3 regions of the Pseudomonas baetica genome follow, and region 3 is predicted to be linked to each of the others. Evidence: riboswitches for the same ligand, from Rfam matches in the RefSeq annotation. Region 3 holds a riboswitch; each other region holds the start of a gene.
The links. Region 3 has a riboswitch for cobalamin ahead of ATI02_RS08305 (CbtB domain-containing protein). Riboswitches for the same ligand answer to the same signal wherever they lie in the genome.
Positions count from the first base shown of each region.

Region 1 (4,902 bases), 1.1 Mb from region 3:
AATGTGGGAGCGAGCCTGCTCGCGAAAGCGGTGTATCAGTCAACTCAATGGAGGCTGACACTGCGCATTCGCGAGCAGGCTCGCTCCCACAGTTGTTTCAGGTCACATTCAACATCACTTCGTGGCCGAGACTCGCCACACCTTATTGCCGACATCATCCGCCACCAGCAAGCCACCTTGCTGGTCGATCACCACACCGACCGGGCGACCCAGTGCGTTCTCGTCCTTGTCTAGGAAACCGGTCAGCACGTCCACCGGTTGGCCCGTCGGCTTACCAGCCGCGAACGGTACGAAAATTACTTTGTAGCCACTGTGCGGCTTGCGGTTCCACGAGCCATGCTGGCCAATGAATGCGCCTTCCTTGAATTGCGCCGGCAAACTGTTGCCCTCGGCGAAGGTCAGGCCCAATGAGGCGGTGTGCGGGCCGACGGCGTAGTCCGGCGCGATGGCTTTGGCGACCAGGTCCGGGTTCTGCGGCTCGACCCGCACATCGACGTGCTGACCGTAATAGCTGAATGGCCAACCATAGAAGCCGCCATCCTTGACCGAAGTAATGTAGTCCGGCACCAGATCGCTGCCGATCTCGTCACGCTCGTTCACCGCTGTCCACAGCGCGCCACTGGTAGGCTCCCAGGCAAGGCCGTTAGGGTTGCGGATGCCCGAGGCAAAAATCCGATGATTGCCGGTGGCCCGGTCCACTTCCCAGATCGCCGCGCGACCTTGTTCCTGGTCCATGCCGTTTTCGCCGACGTTGCTGTTCGAGCCGACGGTGACGTACAGCTTGCTGCCGTCCTTGCTGGCGATCACGTTTTTCGTCCAGTGATGGTTCAGTGTGCCGCCCGGCAGATCGGTGACCTTGATCGGCTGCGACTTGATTTCGGTTGCGCCGGGCTCGTAATTGAAGCGCAGCAAGCGATCGGTATCGGCGACATACAGATCATTACCGACCAGGGTCATGCCAAACGGCGAATTGAGATTTTGTAGAAACACCGTGCGGGTCTCCGCCACGCCATCGTGGTCGGCGTCGCGCAGCAAGGTGATGCGATTCGGGCTCGGTACGCCGGCGCCGGCCTTGCCCATGACTTTCTTCATCACCCAGCCACGAATACCTTTGCTGTCGTCGGGTTTGGGCGGGGCATTGGTTTCTGCCACCAGCACATCGCCATTGGGCAGCACGTAAAGCCAGCGCGGATGATCGAGGCCTTCGGCAAACGCTGCCACTTGGGTGCCTGCTGCCGCAGTCGGTTTGCCGCCCTCGGGCCAGCCGATCGCCGGGGCGATGTTCACCGTCGGGATCAGGGTTTTGTTCGGTTCGGGCAGTTTCGGTGACGGGCCGGTGCCGTCGGTGACTTGCAGGCTGGAGGATTCACCGCAGGCGGCGAGCCCTCCGGCGAGCGCGATAACGAGAGCGAGCTGGGTCTTGCGCATTGCTGATCTTCCCTATGAATGCATTCTTAATCATAGAGGAGCGCGCAAGCCCGATGGTTCAACTGCTCAACCGCGGGCCTCTTTGAACAGTACGGCGATGCCCGGATGATAGTTGCCGGCTTCGCTGCGCAACTTGCGGTAGGCGTAGGGGAAATACCAGGCGACGGCGCAGGTATGTTCCTTTTGCAGGTCGTCGACCATGTCTTGGAGTTCTTCGGGGCTGGCGCTGTGTTGGGCTTTTTGCGGGGCGACAAACAGGCAGCCAAGCTTGAGGTCGCTGGCGAAGCTGATGCGTTTGGCGTCGCTGGTGATCTCCAGCAGGGCTTGGGTCAGGTTGAGGTTGTTGACTCGCGGCCAGCGTTGCGTGGCCTGAATGTAAGCGCGGTCTTCGGTACCCGCCAGGAACAGATCGGCGCGGGCATTGCGCTCGCCTTCTTCGTTCTGCTTGCGGGTAGCGGTCTGTTCCAGTGTCACCATTTCGGCCATCCAGGCCGCCGCTGAAAGCAAGCCGAGGTTGGCTTTCTCGTCATGCCAGTAGGGCGTGTCGCTGTCGCCGCGCACGGCGTTGTAACGGTCGATACAGTCAAACCAGCGTTCCAGCACCGGGCGTAGAAATTCCAGGCGCGGGTTGCTGATGATCATGCCTTGCATGTGGCTCACCTTGTTCTTGTGTGATGTGAGATTGTGGCTCTTTGATATCACTCTTGAGAGTGTGGCACAAGATTGGCGTCAGATAATTGATCGACGGCAGTTATTCGCCCGATGGACCCCTCTTTAATTGACGCTCAACCCCCAACCCTCTAACCTTCGCGGCTTGTTTCAGGTGCTCTGTGACGTGCGTCGACAGAGTGAAACAGGGAAGCCGGTGAGGGTTGTCTGCAGAGCAGGCACAACCACGATCCCGGCGCTGCCCCCGCAACGGTAAATGAGTGAAAACTGCGCCTTGAGCCACTGCTTCGAAAGAAGCGGGAAGGCGCGCAGTCAGGCGAACGCCGCTCATGAGCCCGGAGACCGGCCTGATCCATCCAGCGGCATCACGGTGGGCGATGCCAGGCTTTTTGCCGTCTATTCTTGTGCCTGCCCGCCGTTATCCAGCCTCAACGGAGAGCTCCCCCATGACTGATTCCCCCGAGCGTGACGAACGCCATCTGGCGCGTATGCAGCGCAAAAAAGCCGTAATCGACGAACGCATCGCCAACTCGCCTGACGAGTGCGGGCTGGTGCTGGTGCTCACCGGTAACGGCAAAGGCAAAAGCAGCTCGGCGTTCGGCATGCTCGCCCGCGCCATGGGCCACGGCATGCAGTGCGGCGTGGTGCAGTTCATCAAGGGCCGCAACAGTACTGGCGAAGAGCTGTTCTTCCGCCGCTTCCCCGAGCAGGTGCGCTTCCATGTGATGGGCGAAGGCTTCACGTGGGAAACCCAGGACCGTCAACGCGACATCGTCGCCGCCGAAGCCGCGTGGGCCGTGTCCCGCGAACTGCTGCGCGACCCGTCGATCGGTCTGGTGGTGCTGGATGAATTGAACATCGCCCTCAAGCACGGTTACCTCGACCTCGATCAGGTGCTCAGCGACTTGCAGGCGCGTCCGCCGATGCAGCATGTGATCGTCACCGGTCGCGGCGCCAAGCCGGAAATGATCGAGATGGGCGACACCGTCACCGAAATGGGCATGCTCAAACACGCCTTCCAGGCCGGCATCAAAGCGCAGAAAGGCGTCGAACTTTGAATCAACCACGTCACTGCCCGGCGGTACTCATCGCCGCGCCGGCCTCCGGTCAGGGCAAGACCACCGTCACCGCCGCGCTGGCCCGTTTGCATCGCAATCAGGGGCGCAAGGTGCGCGTGTTCAAGTGCGGGCCGGACTTTCTCGATCCGATGATTCTCGAGCGCGCCAGCGGTGCGCCGGTTTATCAACTGGACATGTGGATGGTCGGCGAACAGGAAAGCCGTCGCCTCCTGTGGGAAGCCGCCGCTGAAGCCGATCTGATTCTGATCGAAGGCGTGATGGGCCTGTTTGACGGCGCGCCGTCGAGCGCCGATCTGGCGCGGCATTTCGGCGTGCCGGTACTCGGTGTGATCGACGGCACGGCCATGGCGCAGACCTTTGGCGCATTGGCGCTGGGCTTGGCGAAGTATCAGCCGGATCTGCCGTTCGCTGGCGTGTTGGCCAATCGGGTCGGCACTTTGCGTCACGCACAATTGCTCGAAGGCAGCCTCACCGAAGGTTTGCGCTGGTACGGCGCGTTGTCCCGTGAGACCGGCATCGAACTGCCGAGCCGTCATCTTGGTCTGGTTCAGGCCAGTGAACTGAATGACCTCGATATGCGCCTCGACGCGGCTGCCGCAGCGCTTGCCAGCAGTTGCGAGGTAGCGCTGCCACCGGCCGTGGAGTTTGCCGCGCCTGCAGTCATCACCGCAGAGCCCTTATTAAAAGATGTGCGCATCGCCGTCGCCCGCGATGAAGCCTTTGCCTTCACCTATGGCGCGAGCCTCGACTTGCTGCGAGCGATGGGCGCTGAGTTGAGTTTCTTCTCGCCGATTCGCGACACGCAATTTCCTGAGGCGGACAGCCTGTATCTGCCCGGCGGTTACCCGGAATTGCACCATGTGGCGTTATCGCAAAACACCGCGATGCTCGACGCCATCCGTGCGCATCATGCCGCTGGCAAACCGTTGCTCGCTGAATGCGGCGGCATGCTCTATCTGCTCGATTCGTTGACCGATGTTGAAGGCACGCGCGCTGAGCTGGTCGGTTTGCTGGCAGGTGATGCGGTGATGCAAAAACGTCTGGCGGCGCTGGCGCTGCAAGCGGTCGATCTGCCGGAAGGTTCGCTGCGTGGCCACACTTATCACCACTCCCTGACCTCCACTGAATTGACGCCGATTGCCCGGGGCCTGAGCCCCAATGGTGGGCGTGGGGCCGAGGCGGTTTATCGGGAAGGACGGATGACGGCGTCTTATGTGCACTTTTATTTTCCGTCGAATCCGGTGGCTATCGCTGCACTGTTTGCGCCTGACTCCGAAGCCGCCTTCGCGAGCAGGCTCGTTCCCACAGTTGAAACGGTGGTGACTGAAGAAATGCGATCCCTTGTGGGAGCGAGCCTGCTCGCGAAAGGGCCATGACCGACAACGCATTTACCGAAGCCGAGCGCGCAGCGGTCTACAAAGCCATCGCCGAACGCCGCGACATGCGCCACTTCACCGGCGGCACCGTCGCGCCTGAACTGCTGCGCCGGCTGCTCGAAGCCGCGCATCAGGCGCCAAGCGTCGGTCTGATGCAGCCGTGGCGTTTCATCCGCATCAGTGATCGCGCCTTGCGCGGGCAGATTCAGAACCTCGTTGAAGAAGAACGCATCCGCACCGCCGAAGCCCTCGGCGAGCGCAGCGATGAGTTCATGAAACTCAAGGTCGAAGGCATCAACGACTGCGCTGAAGTATTGGTCGCCGCGTTGATGGATGATCGCGAAAAACAC
Region 1 covers NZ_PHHE01000001.1:664,116-669,017, forward strand. The annotation lists gene ATI02_RS03010 (PQQ-dependent sugar dehydrogenase) at 115-1,428, opposite strand; gene ATI02_RS03015 (hypothetical protein) at 1,495-2,079, opposite strand; cobalamin riboswitch at 2,233-2,462, shown strand; gene cobO (cob(I)yrinic acid a,c-diamide adenosyltransferase) at 2,544-3,155, shown strand; gene ATI02_RS03025 (cobyrinic acid a,c-diamide synthase CobB) at 3,152-4,552, shown strand; gene bluB (5,6-dimethylbenzimidazole synthase) at 4,549-4,902, shown strand, end outside.
Region 1: it holds a riboswitch for cobalamin, as region 3 does, so the genes downstream of both, cobO (cob(I)yrinic acid a,c-diamide adenosyltransferase) here and ATI02_RS08305 (CbtB domain-containing protein) in region 3, are expected to answer to the same signal.

Region 2 (4,902 bases), 4.9 Mb from region 3:
CTGAGCAATACGGGACGGACGTTTCCCATGACTTCATCAGCTCAGTCACGCACGAGGTGATGGAGGAAATTGGTGCGTGGCAACAGCGACCGCTTGAGCCGATGTACCCAGTCATTTTCTTCGATGCGCTGCGGGTCAAGATCCGAGAAGAAGGCCTTGTCCGCAACAAGGCGATTTACTTGGCGCTGGGTGTTTTACCCGATGGAACGCGCGATATTCTTGGTATCTGGATCGAAAACACCGAGGGTGCGAAGTTCTGGATGAAGGTCTTCAACGACCTCAAGACCCGCGGCGTAGAGGACGTGCTGATCGCCGTGACTGACGGTCTCAAAGGCATGCCAGAGGCGCTAAGCGCAGTATTTCCGGCAACAACGCTGCAAACATGCATCGTCCACTTGATCCGCAACAGCCTCGATTACGCGGCGTGGGACAAGCGCCGTGAGCTGGCCAAGGCGCTAAAACCGATCTATCAAGCCATCAACGCAGAAGCGGCTGAGGAAGCACTGGATGCCTTTGAAAATGGCCCTTGGGGTAAGCAATACCCAACGGTGGTGGCGGCCTGGAGACGAGCCTGGGATCGAGTGATTCCATTTTTTGTCTTCCCGCCTGCCATTCGAAAAGTGATCTATACGACCAACGCTATCGAAAGCATCAACGCTCAGCTACGCAAGATCATCAAGACCCGGGGCCACTTCCCGACGGATGACGCAGCGACCAAGCTGATCTGGCTTGGGCTGCGTAACATCACGGCAAACTGGGGCTCGGCGGCTCATGACTGGAAGAGTGCGATGAACCAATTTGCGATTCTGTACGGAGATCGATTTATCAGGCCGACCTGGTAAAACCCGGCCTGCCTGACGGCAGGCCATTACCGGCCCGCACACAAAAAATCTGACACTCTCATCAACTGAGCCCCCAAGAGCCGGTTGATTGGCTTTGCGCAGTCTTTGACGTCACTCGTTCGTGTTACTACGCCCATCGTCTCAGGCGCCGAACTCCAGACGTTGAGCGGCTTCGGTTGCGCAGCCGGGTTAACGAACTGTTTACGCAAAGTCGAAGCGCCGCCGGTAGCCGCAGCATCGTGTCGATGATGCAGGAAGACGGCGAGCAAATTGGGCGGTTCAAGGTGCGAGGCCTGATGCGGGAACTGGAGTTGGTCAGTAAACAACCTGGATCACATGCCTACAAACAAGCGACGGTTGAGCGGCCTGACATTCCGAACATATTGAATCGAGAGTTTGATGTGCCGGCGCCGAATCAGGTCTGGTGTGGCGACATCACCTACATCTGGGCTCAAGGGAAATGGCATTACCTGGCTGTCGTTATGGATCTTTACGCGCGCCGAGTGGTGGGCTGGGCGCTGTCGAACAAGCCGGATGCGGATCTGGTCATCAAGGCGTTGGACATGGCTTACGAACAGCGTGGCAGGCCTCAAGGGCTTCTGTTTCACTCGGATCAGGGCTCGCAATATGGCAGTCGCCAGTTTCGCCAACGGCTCTGGCGTTACCGCATGCGCCAAAGCATGAGCCGTCGTGGAAACTGCTGGGATAACGCGCCGATGGAGCGTGTGTTTCGCAGCTTGAAAACTGAATGGATACCGACCGTGGGCTACATGACAGCTCAAGAAGCGCACCGCGACATCAGTCATTACCTGATGCATCGGTACAACTGGATTAGACCGCACCAATTCAACAACGGACTGGCCCCAGCTCAGGCCGAGAAAAAACTTAACGTCGTGTCCGGGATTAGTTGACCACTACAGTTCCAGCGACTGGAAGCGATCCTGGAAAGTGAAATCGAAACTCTTGGCAGCCCAAAGGCTACCTTACTCGGGTTCGCCACGGCGGTGTTGGCCTACAACGTCCTGGCCGTCCTCAAACGAAGCGTCGAGCAAGCTCACCGGGATACCCAGCCTGACGGCTGGGAAGCCTCGACCTATCACTTGGCGGTTCAGGTCAGGAGTGGTTATGAGGGAATGCAGATTGCGCTGCCTTCGGAATATCTTCCCGTCATTCCTCTGGAAAAACTGGCCCAGCGCTTACTAGAGCTGGCCAGCAACATCCAACCCAAACAAGTTGCGAAAAGCCCCCGTGGCCCCAAGGTGCCTAAGCCCAAGACATGGGTCCAAGGCACGGCGGTGCATGCGCATGTTTCAACGGACAGAGTAATCAAGGCTGCCAAAACTAAAAGACCTTGAAAGGGATGGCTGTAAGAGCGAAACCGCCAGCGGCCCCAGCCGCAGCAACGGATATGCCCCCAATCCAAACATTGACCCATAAGCAAGCCATGCGTAGCCTTGCGCTTTCGAGGTTCTTCGGCCCATGCCGAAGCTAAGAAGGGAACGCGGTCAATGCCGCGGCTGCCCCCGCAACTGTGAACGGTGAAGTTCGTTGCCAAGCCACTGCCAGCTCAATCCACAGAGCCCGCGGGAAGGCGCAACGAACGCCAGGCCCAGCGCCTGAACACCGTCAGCCAGGAGACCTGCCTCGTCACAGATTCTCACTACAACCGGGCGGGGTGATCCGGTGGCGAACTCTCCAGGCACGCACGCGCGGTGCCGGTTCTCGTCCCGTATGCCCGCCACTTTGCCAAAGGGCATACCGATGAAAACACTGGCCAAACTCCCCGTCACCATCGTCACCGGCTTCCTCGGCTCGGGCAAAACCACGCTGCTACGGCACATGCTCGATAACGCTCAGGGCCGCCGCATCGCAGTGATCGTCAACGAGTTCGGCGAGTTGGGCATTGACGGTGAAATCCTCAAACAGTGCACCATCGGCTGCACCGAAGAAGAAGCCTCCGGTCGCGTTTATGAACTGGCCAACGGCTGCCTGTGCTGCACCGTTCAAGAAGAATTCTTCCCGGTGATGCGCGAGCTGGTGGCACGTCGTGGTGACCTCGACCACATCCTCATCGAAACCTCCGGTCTGGCCCTGCCGAAACCATTGGTGCAAGCCTTTCAGTGGCCGGAAATCCGCAGTGCCTGCACTGTTGATGCGGTGATCACCGTGGTCGACAGCCCGGCCGTGGCCGCCGGCACTTTCGCCGCGTTCCCGGATCAGGTCGACGCCCAGCGCAAACTCGACCCGAACCTGGACCACGAATCGCCACTGCACGAACTGTTCGCTGACCAACTGGCCAGCGCCGATCTGGTCATCCTCAACAAGGCCGACCAGACCAGCCCGGAAGACCTCGCGCGCGTGCGCCTTGAAGTCGCCGAAGAGCTGCCGCCCGCAGTAAAAATCATCGAAGCCAGCAACGGCCGCCTGCCGCTGGACGTGCTGATCGGCCTCGGCGCCGGTTCCGAAGAACACATCGATAGCCGCCACAGCCATCACGATCACCACCACGACGGTGATGACGATCACGACGACCACGATCACGACGCCTTTGATTCGATCTCCATCGAACTGCCGCAAGCTGACGAAAGCCTGCTGCTCGATGCGCTGACGCAACTGGTGGTCCAGCACGGCATCCTGCGTGTGAAGGGCTTCGCGGCGATCCCGAACAAGCCGATGCGCTTGCTGATTCAAGGTGTGGGTACGCGTTTCGACAAGCACTTCGACCGTCAGTGGGGTGCCGATGAGGCACGCGTCACGCGTCTGGTGTTGATCGGTCAGGAGCTCGACGCGGCGCAACTCGAGGCGCAACTGCGCGCCGCGCTCAGCGTTTAAGCCATGCACCTGCTCAGGACCCAGCCCGGCGGTTTCGTCTCGGATGACAACATTGCCGACCTTGGCCAAACCCCCGCCGAGCTGGTGATCCTGTGCAGCGGTGATTCCAGTCTGGCGCTGCTCGCCGAAGCCGCGCAGCAGTTGCCCGAGGATTATCCGAGCCTGCGTCTGGCCAATCCGATGCAGGTGCAGAATCACGCCTCGGTCGATTTGTACGTCGACGAAGTGTTGCGCCACGCCAAGGTGATCCTGATCTCGCTCCATGGTGGCATTGCTTATTGGCGTTATGGCGTCGAGCGTCTGATCGAGCTGACTGAGCGCGGTGTGCAGGTGATTCTGGTGCCGGGTGACGATCGCCCTGATCCGGAACTCAGCGATCTGAGCACCGTCGCAGCCGAGGATCGCGATCGACTCTGGCAGTTCTTGCGCCAAGGCGGCATGGGCAACGCGCTGGACTTCTTTCGTTGTCTGGCCAACCGTTGGCTGGCCCGCGATTACGTTTGGGGTGAGCCGCAAACGCTGCCGCGCACGGCGATTTACCATCCGCACAAAACTTCTGCCGCACTGAGTGACTGGCAAGCCGAATGGCTGCCCGAGCAACCGGTGGCGGCGGTGCTGTTTTACCGTTCGCACTTGCAAGCGGCGAACACCGCGTTCATCGATATTTTTTGCCAGCGCCTGCAGGCTGCTGGATTGAATCCGTTGCCGATCGCGGTGGCCAGTCTGAAAGAGCCCGGCTGTCTGTCGGTGGTCGAGGACTGGCTGGATGAAGTCGAAGCGGGGGTGATTCTCAACACCACCGGTTTCGCCCAGTCCAGCCCTGAAGCGCCGCATCTGCGGCCGTTTCGTCGCAATATCCCGGTGATCCAGGCGATCTGTGCCCAGGACAACGAGCCCGGCTGGCGCGACAGCGAGCAGGGCCTTGGGCCAAGGGATCTGGCGATGCACATTGCCCTGCCGGAACTCGACGGGCGCATCATCAGCCGGCCGATCAGCTTCAAGGATCTGGCCTGGCGTAGCGAGCGCAGTCAGTCCGATGTGGTCTGCTACCGCGCGCAACCGGAGCGCATGGATTTTGTCGCCGAACTGGCGCGGCGCTGGATCGATCTGGCGCGGGTGCCGAACGCCGAGAAACGCATCGCGTTGATCCTTGCCAATTACCCGACCCGCGACGGACGCATCGGCAACGGCGTCGGCCTCGATACGCCGGCGGCGGCGCTGAATATCC
Region 2 covers NZ_PHHE01000001.1:6,676,626-6,681,527, forward strand. The annotation lists gene ATI02_RS31000 (IS256 family transposase) at 1-842, shown strand, start outside; partial or broken gene ATI02_RS31005 (IS3 family transposase) at 905-1,753, shown strand; partial or broken gene ATI02_RS31010 (IS4 family transposase) at 1,763-2,197, shown strand; cobalamin riboswitch at 2,291-2,503, shown strand; gene cobW (cobalamin biosynthesis protein CobW) at 2,604-3,674, shown strand; gene cobN (cobaltochelatase subunit CobN) at 3,678-4,902, shown strand, end outside.
Region 2: it holds a riboswitch for cobalamin, as region 3 does, so the genes downstream of both, cobW (cobalamin biosynthesis protein CobW) here and ATI02_RS08305 (CbtB domain-containing protein) in region 3, are expected to answer to the same signal.

Region 3 (4,902 bases):
ACATTTGATCGCATTCCAAATGTGGGAGCGGGCTTGCTCGCGAAGAGGCCCTCATGGGCGATACAAATGTGCATGCCCCGCGCGATATAAAGATGACTCGCTAAACACCTCACTCCCCAACACCCGCCCGACCAGAATCAACGCCGTGCGCCGAAACCCTTTGACGTCAACCTTCTCGGCAATGTCCGCCAGCGTCCCCACTACCCAATCCTGATCCGGCCACGTCGCCCGGTGGATCACCGCAATCGGGCAATCGGCGCCGTAATGCGGCAGCAGTTCAGCGATGATCTTCTCCAGATGATTGACCCCCAGATGAATCGCCATGGTCGCGCGATGCTGCGCCAGACTGGCCAACTCTTCACCCGCCGGCATCGCGGTTTTATCGGCGTAGCGAGTCAGAATCACGCTCTGCGACACATCGGGCAGGGTCAGTTCGGCACCCAGTAACGCCGCACACGCCGCTGTCGCCGTCACCCCGGGAATGATTTCGAATGGAATATCCAGCTCGCGCAAATAGCGAATCTGCTCGCCAATGGCGCCGTAAAGACTCGGATCCCCCGAATGCACTCGCGCTATATCCTGGCCCTTGGCATGGGCGGTTTTGATCAGTTCGATGATCTGTTCCAGATGCAGTTCAGCGCTATTAACCACTGTCTCTGCCTGGTGACCGTCCAGCACCGCCGCCGGTACCAGCGAGCCTGCATAGATGATCACCGGGCAACTGCGGATCAGCCGCTGGCCTTTGACGGTGATCAATTCCGGGTCGCCGGGGCCTGCGCCGATGAAGTAAACGGTCATCGTTGAATCCTTTGGAAAAGAGGTGCAGCCATGCTTCAGATGAAGATCGCTCATGATCGATGGCGGGGATTATCGGGATTTTACGCAGCGCCGGCCAATGCCAGCGTTGCCTGAGCGTATTTTTGCCGGGAAATCAGCAGTTTTGCCGGTGCCTGAATCAACTGTTCAGCGAGCGCCAGTGCGGCACTTTCGGCGACGCCGTAGCAACCGGTGCGTTCGTAGGCGATCTGCGAATGGTGACTGAGCTGCTGTTGATAGCTGGCCAATTGTTCGCTGCTGAAATACAGCAACGGCAGGGCCAATTGTGCGGCGAGTTCTTGCAAACCTGGCTCATCGCGTTTCAAGTCGATGCTGGCCAAGGCCTTGACCGCTTCGAGCTCAATGCGATGGGCCTGCAAGGCTTGATCGAGTAACGCGCGTAATGTGCTGGCGGGGCAGCCGCGCTGGCAGCCCAGGCCGACCACGAAGGTCGGCGCTGCGCTGTCATCGGTCATAGGTGGTATTGACCTTCGCTTTTGCGGCGGAACAACCAGGCACTGATCAGGCCCAGGGCCAGCCAGAACGCCACGTTGGTCAACTGCGAAGCGATTTTGAACTGTGCCTCAAGCGCTTCTGGCGCCAGCATCGAATGCACTTCCGGCTGAGGTGCACCGATGACGTGCGGCACAGCGAGGATCGCCACACCGAGGATCTTCATCAGCCAATGGCGGCTGAACGCGATCAACGCCAGGCCGACGGCGGTGGACGCGGCTGTGCTGATCCACCAGAGCTGCCGTGAAGCCAGATCCGCCGCAGCAGTGCCCGGCAATTCCGGCGGCAAGCCCAAGGTCGGTGCCAGCACGAAAGTGGCGTAGCCGGCCAGGCCCCAGAGCAGACCTTGCGAAGTTTTGGTCGGCGCGCGCAGGGTGTAGAGACCGGCGAGCATCAGGGCAAAACCGACGGCCACCACCAGATTGCCGCCCGTGGTCGAGACCACACGCTGCCAGCCATCTTCCGGTTCCCAGGCTTCGGCGTCGTGGGTGTGGGCAGCCGTGCCAGCTGCATGTTCGTGTACTTCAGCCGCAGGTTCGGACTTTTCATAGGTTTCGGCCTGCAGAATCAGCGGCGAAACCCAGAAGCTTTGCAGCAGGGTGAGGAGCAGGGCGGCCAGCAGACCGCTGAAACCTGCTGTTTGCGCAATACGCTTGATCATGTCGGCAGGTCTCAGTGGCACGGGAACGCGGCGCTGTGGCGGGTATCGTGAGCGGCGTTGTGCACCGCTTCGATGTGCGAGAAACCGGCGAAATAGACGAGGCTGGCGCCCAGGATCGACGCGAAAATGGCGGCGGTCAGGCGTTGGCTCAGGGTGGTGGTGCTGGAGATCTTGTCGGTGTTGCTGGCGGTGCTGCTGATGATCGACATGGCGCTTCCCTCTGGAGTGTCAGCGGGGTCATAGAGCGCATGAAAACCCCTGCGGGTCGGGCTCGCAGAGGTTCGAACAGCGCCCGCCCACCGCGGGTTTGTTATGTTCAGCGACGCATGACTGCGGGCTGTGTGTTGCGGGCCGGTCTCCGGGCTCACGAGGGGTTGGCGTCAGGCCGACCTGCAAGCGTCACCTTCCCATGCCGTTGGGGCACAGTGGTTTTGACGCTTCGCTCGCTTACCGTTGCGGGGGCAGCACCGGACTGACATGGGCTTGAGTAAAGCACATGATTCACCGGTTTCCCGTTTCACCCTGTGAAGGGCACCCGTAACAAGTTGCGTAGGAGAGCATGAGGGGGGGATTTGAGTCAATTGGAGGGGGCATATCCGTTGCTGCGGTAACGGCGGCTTAGGGTTTCGCCCTTACGGCCATCCCTTTCAAGGTCTTAGGTAAAATCCCCTGATACTTCAGCCAGGAGGACCCGAACGATGTGGGCCGATGTTCTAGCGCGTTTCGAGAAAAAAGCACCTGCCAGTGTCATGGCCAAATTGGCGCTGGAGCAGGCCATTGCGCCTGAGTGGATTGATCAGGTCTTCGAAGAGCATCGGCAACGGCAGTATTCTCGTGAGCTACTGTTCTCGACCATCATCAAGCTGATGTCCCTTGTTTCATTGGGCTTGAAGCCATCCCTGCACGCCGCCGCGCGGCAACTGGAAGATCTTCCTGTCAGTTTGGCTGCCCTCTACGACAAGATCAGTCGTACTGAACCTGCGCTGTTACGCGCTCTGGTCACAGGTTGTGCGCAACGTCTGACTCCGACCATCAAGGAGCTGGGCTGCACCAAAACGTTGCCGGAGTGGTGGACGGCAATCATTTGGCTTCCACTGAGAAACGTCTGGGCGCTCTACGCCATGAGCGAGGCGCCGCTCGTCCTGGCTTTTCGGTGGTTGTTTACGACCCCGATCTCGATCAGGTCATCGACCTTCAGGCGTGTGAGGATGCCTACGCAAGCGAGCGTGTTTGCGTGCTGCCTCTACTGGCCAATGCCGAGCCAGGCCAAGTGTGGCTGGCTGATCGACTCTATTGCACGCTCCCGGTCATGGAGGCTTGTGAGCAGGTCCAGACGTCCTTTGTCATTCGTCAGCAAGCCAAGCATCCACGCCTGATTCAAGAGGGTGAGTGGCAAGAACCCGTGCCTGTGGAAACAGGCACTGTGCGTGAGCAGATCATCCAGGTCAGAGGCGGTTACCAATGTCGGCGTGTCGAACTGACGCTTCATTCGCCAACAGACTCGGGTGACAGCAGCTTGATGTTCTGGAGCAATCTACCCCAGAGCGTCAGCGCGCAGCAGATCGCGCAACTCTATCGCCGTCGCTGGAGTATTGAAGGTATGTTTGTAGTGGTCTAATGAAACCGGACACCCATTTAGGCGAGAATGCTCGCCAGATAGAGGTGTCTGATGACCAAACAACGTCGTTCTTTTTCCGCTGAATTCAAACGCGAGGCCGCAGGCCTCGTGCTCGATCAAGGCTATAGCCATATCGAAGCCAGCCGCTCGCTTGGTGTGGTTGAGTCCGCGTTGCGCCGCTGGGTTAATCAGCTTCAGCAGGAGCGCACTGGCGTTACTCCGCAGAGTAAAGCGCTGACGCCAGAGCAACAGAAAATCCAGGAATTGGAAGCTCGAATCGCTCGACTTGAGCGGGAGAAATCCATTTTAAAAAAGGCTACCGCGCTCTTGATGTCGGAAGAGCACGAGCGCACGCGCTGATTGATCAACTGAGCCCCCAAGAGCCGGTTGATTGGCTTTGCGCAGTCTTTGACGTCACTCGTTCGTGTTACTACGCCCATCGTCTCAGGCGCCGAACTCCAGACGTTGAGCGGCTTCGGTTGCGCAGCCGGGTTAACGAACTGTTTACGCAAAGTCGAAGCGCCGCCGGTAGCCGCAGCATCGTGTCGATGATGCAGGAAGACGGCGAGCAAATTGGGCGGTTCAAGGTGCGAGGCCTGATGCGGGAACTGGAGTTGGTCAGTAAACAACCTGGATCACATGCCTACAAACAAGCGACGGTTGAGCGGCCTGACATTCCGAACATATTGAATCGAGAGTTTGATGTGCCGGCGCCGAATCAGGTCTGGTGTGGCGACATCACCTACATCTGGGCTCAAGGGAAATGGCATTACCTGGCTGTCGTTATGGATCTTTACGCGCGCCGAGTGGTGGGCTGGGCGCTGTCGAACAAGCCGGATGCGGATCTGGTCATCAAGGCGTTGGACATGGCTTACGAACAGCGTGGCAGGCCTCAAGGGCTTCTGTTTCACTCGGATCAGGGCTCGCAATATGGCAGTCGCCAGTTTCGCCAACGGCTCTGGCGTTACCGCATGCGCCAAAGCATGAGCCGTCGTGGAAACTGCTGGGATAACGCGCCGATGGAGCGTGTGTTTCGCAGCTTGAAAACTGAATGGATACCGACCGTGGGCTACATGACAGCTCAAGAAGCGCACCGCGACATCAGTCATTACCTGATGCATCGGTACAACTGGATTAGACCGCACCAATTCAACAACGGACTGGCCCCAGCTCAGGCCGAGAAAAAACTTAACGTCGTGTCCGGGATTAGTTGACCACTACAAGTTAAGCAATAAAGCTGTGTGCCTTCGTGGTTGAATATAAGATAAGCGCCTGGGGGCGGAGCTGGCAGAAA
Region 3 covers NZ_PHHE01000001.1:1,804,650-1,809,551, forward strand. The annotation lists gene cobM (precorrin-4 C(11)-methyltransferase) at 52-798, opposite strand; gene ATI02_RS08295 (cobalamin biosynthesis protein) at 879-1,292, opposite strand; gene ATI02_RS08300 (CbtA family protein) at 1,289-1,990, opposite strand; gene ATI02_RS08305 (CbtB domain-containing protein) at 2,002-2,199, opposite strand; cobalamin riboswitch at 2,323-2,544, opposite strand; partial or broken gene ATI02_RS08310 (IS4 family transposase) at 2,740-3,596, shown strand; one part of gene ATI02_RS08315 (IS3 family transposase) at 3,660-3,915, shown strand; one part of gene ATI02_RS08315 (IS3 family transposase) at 3,915-4,822, shown strand.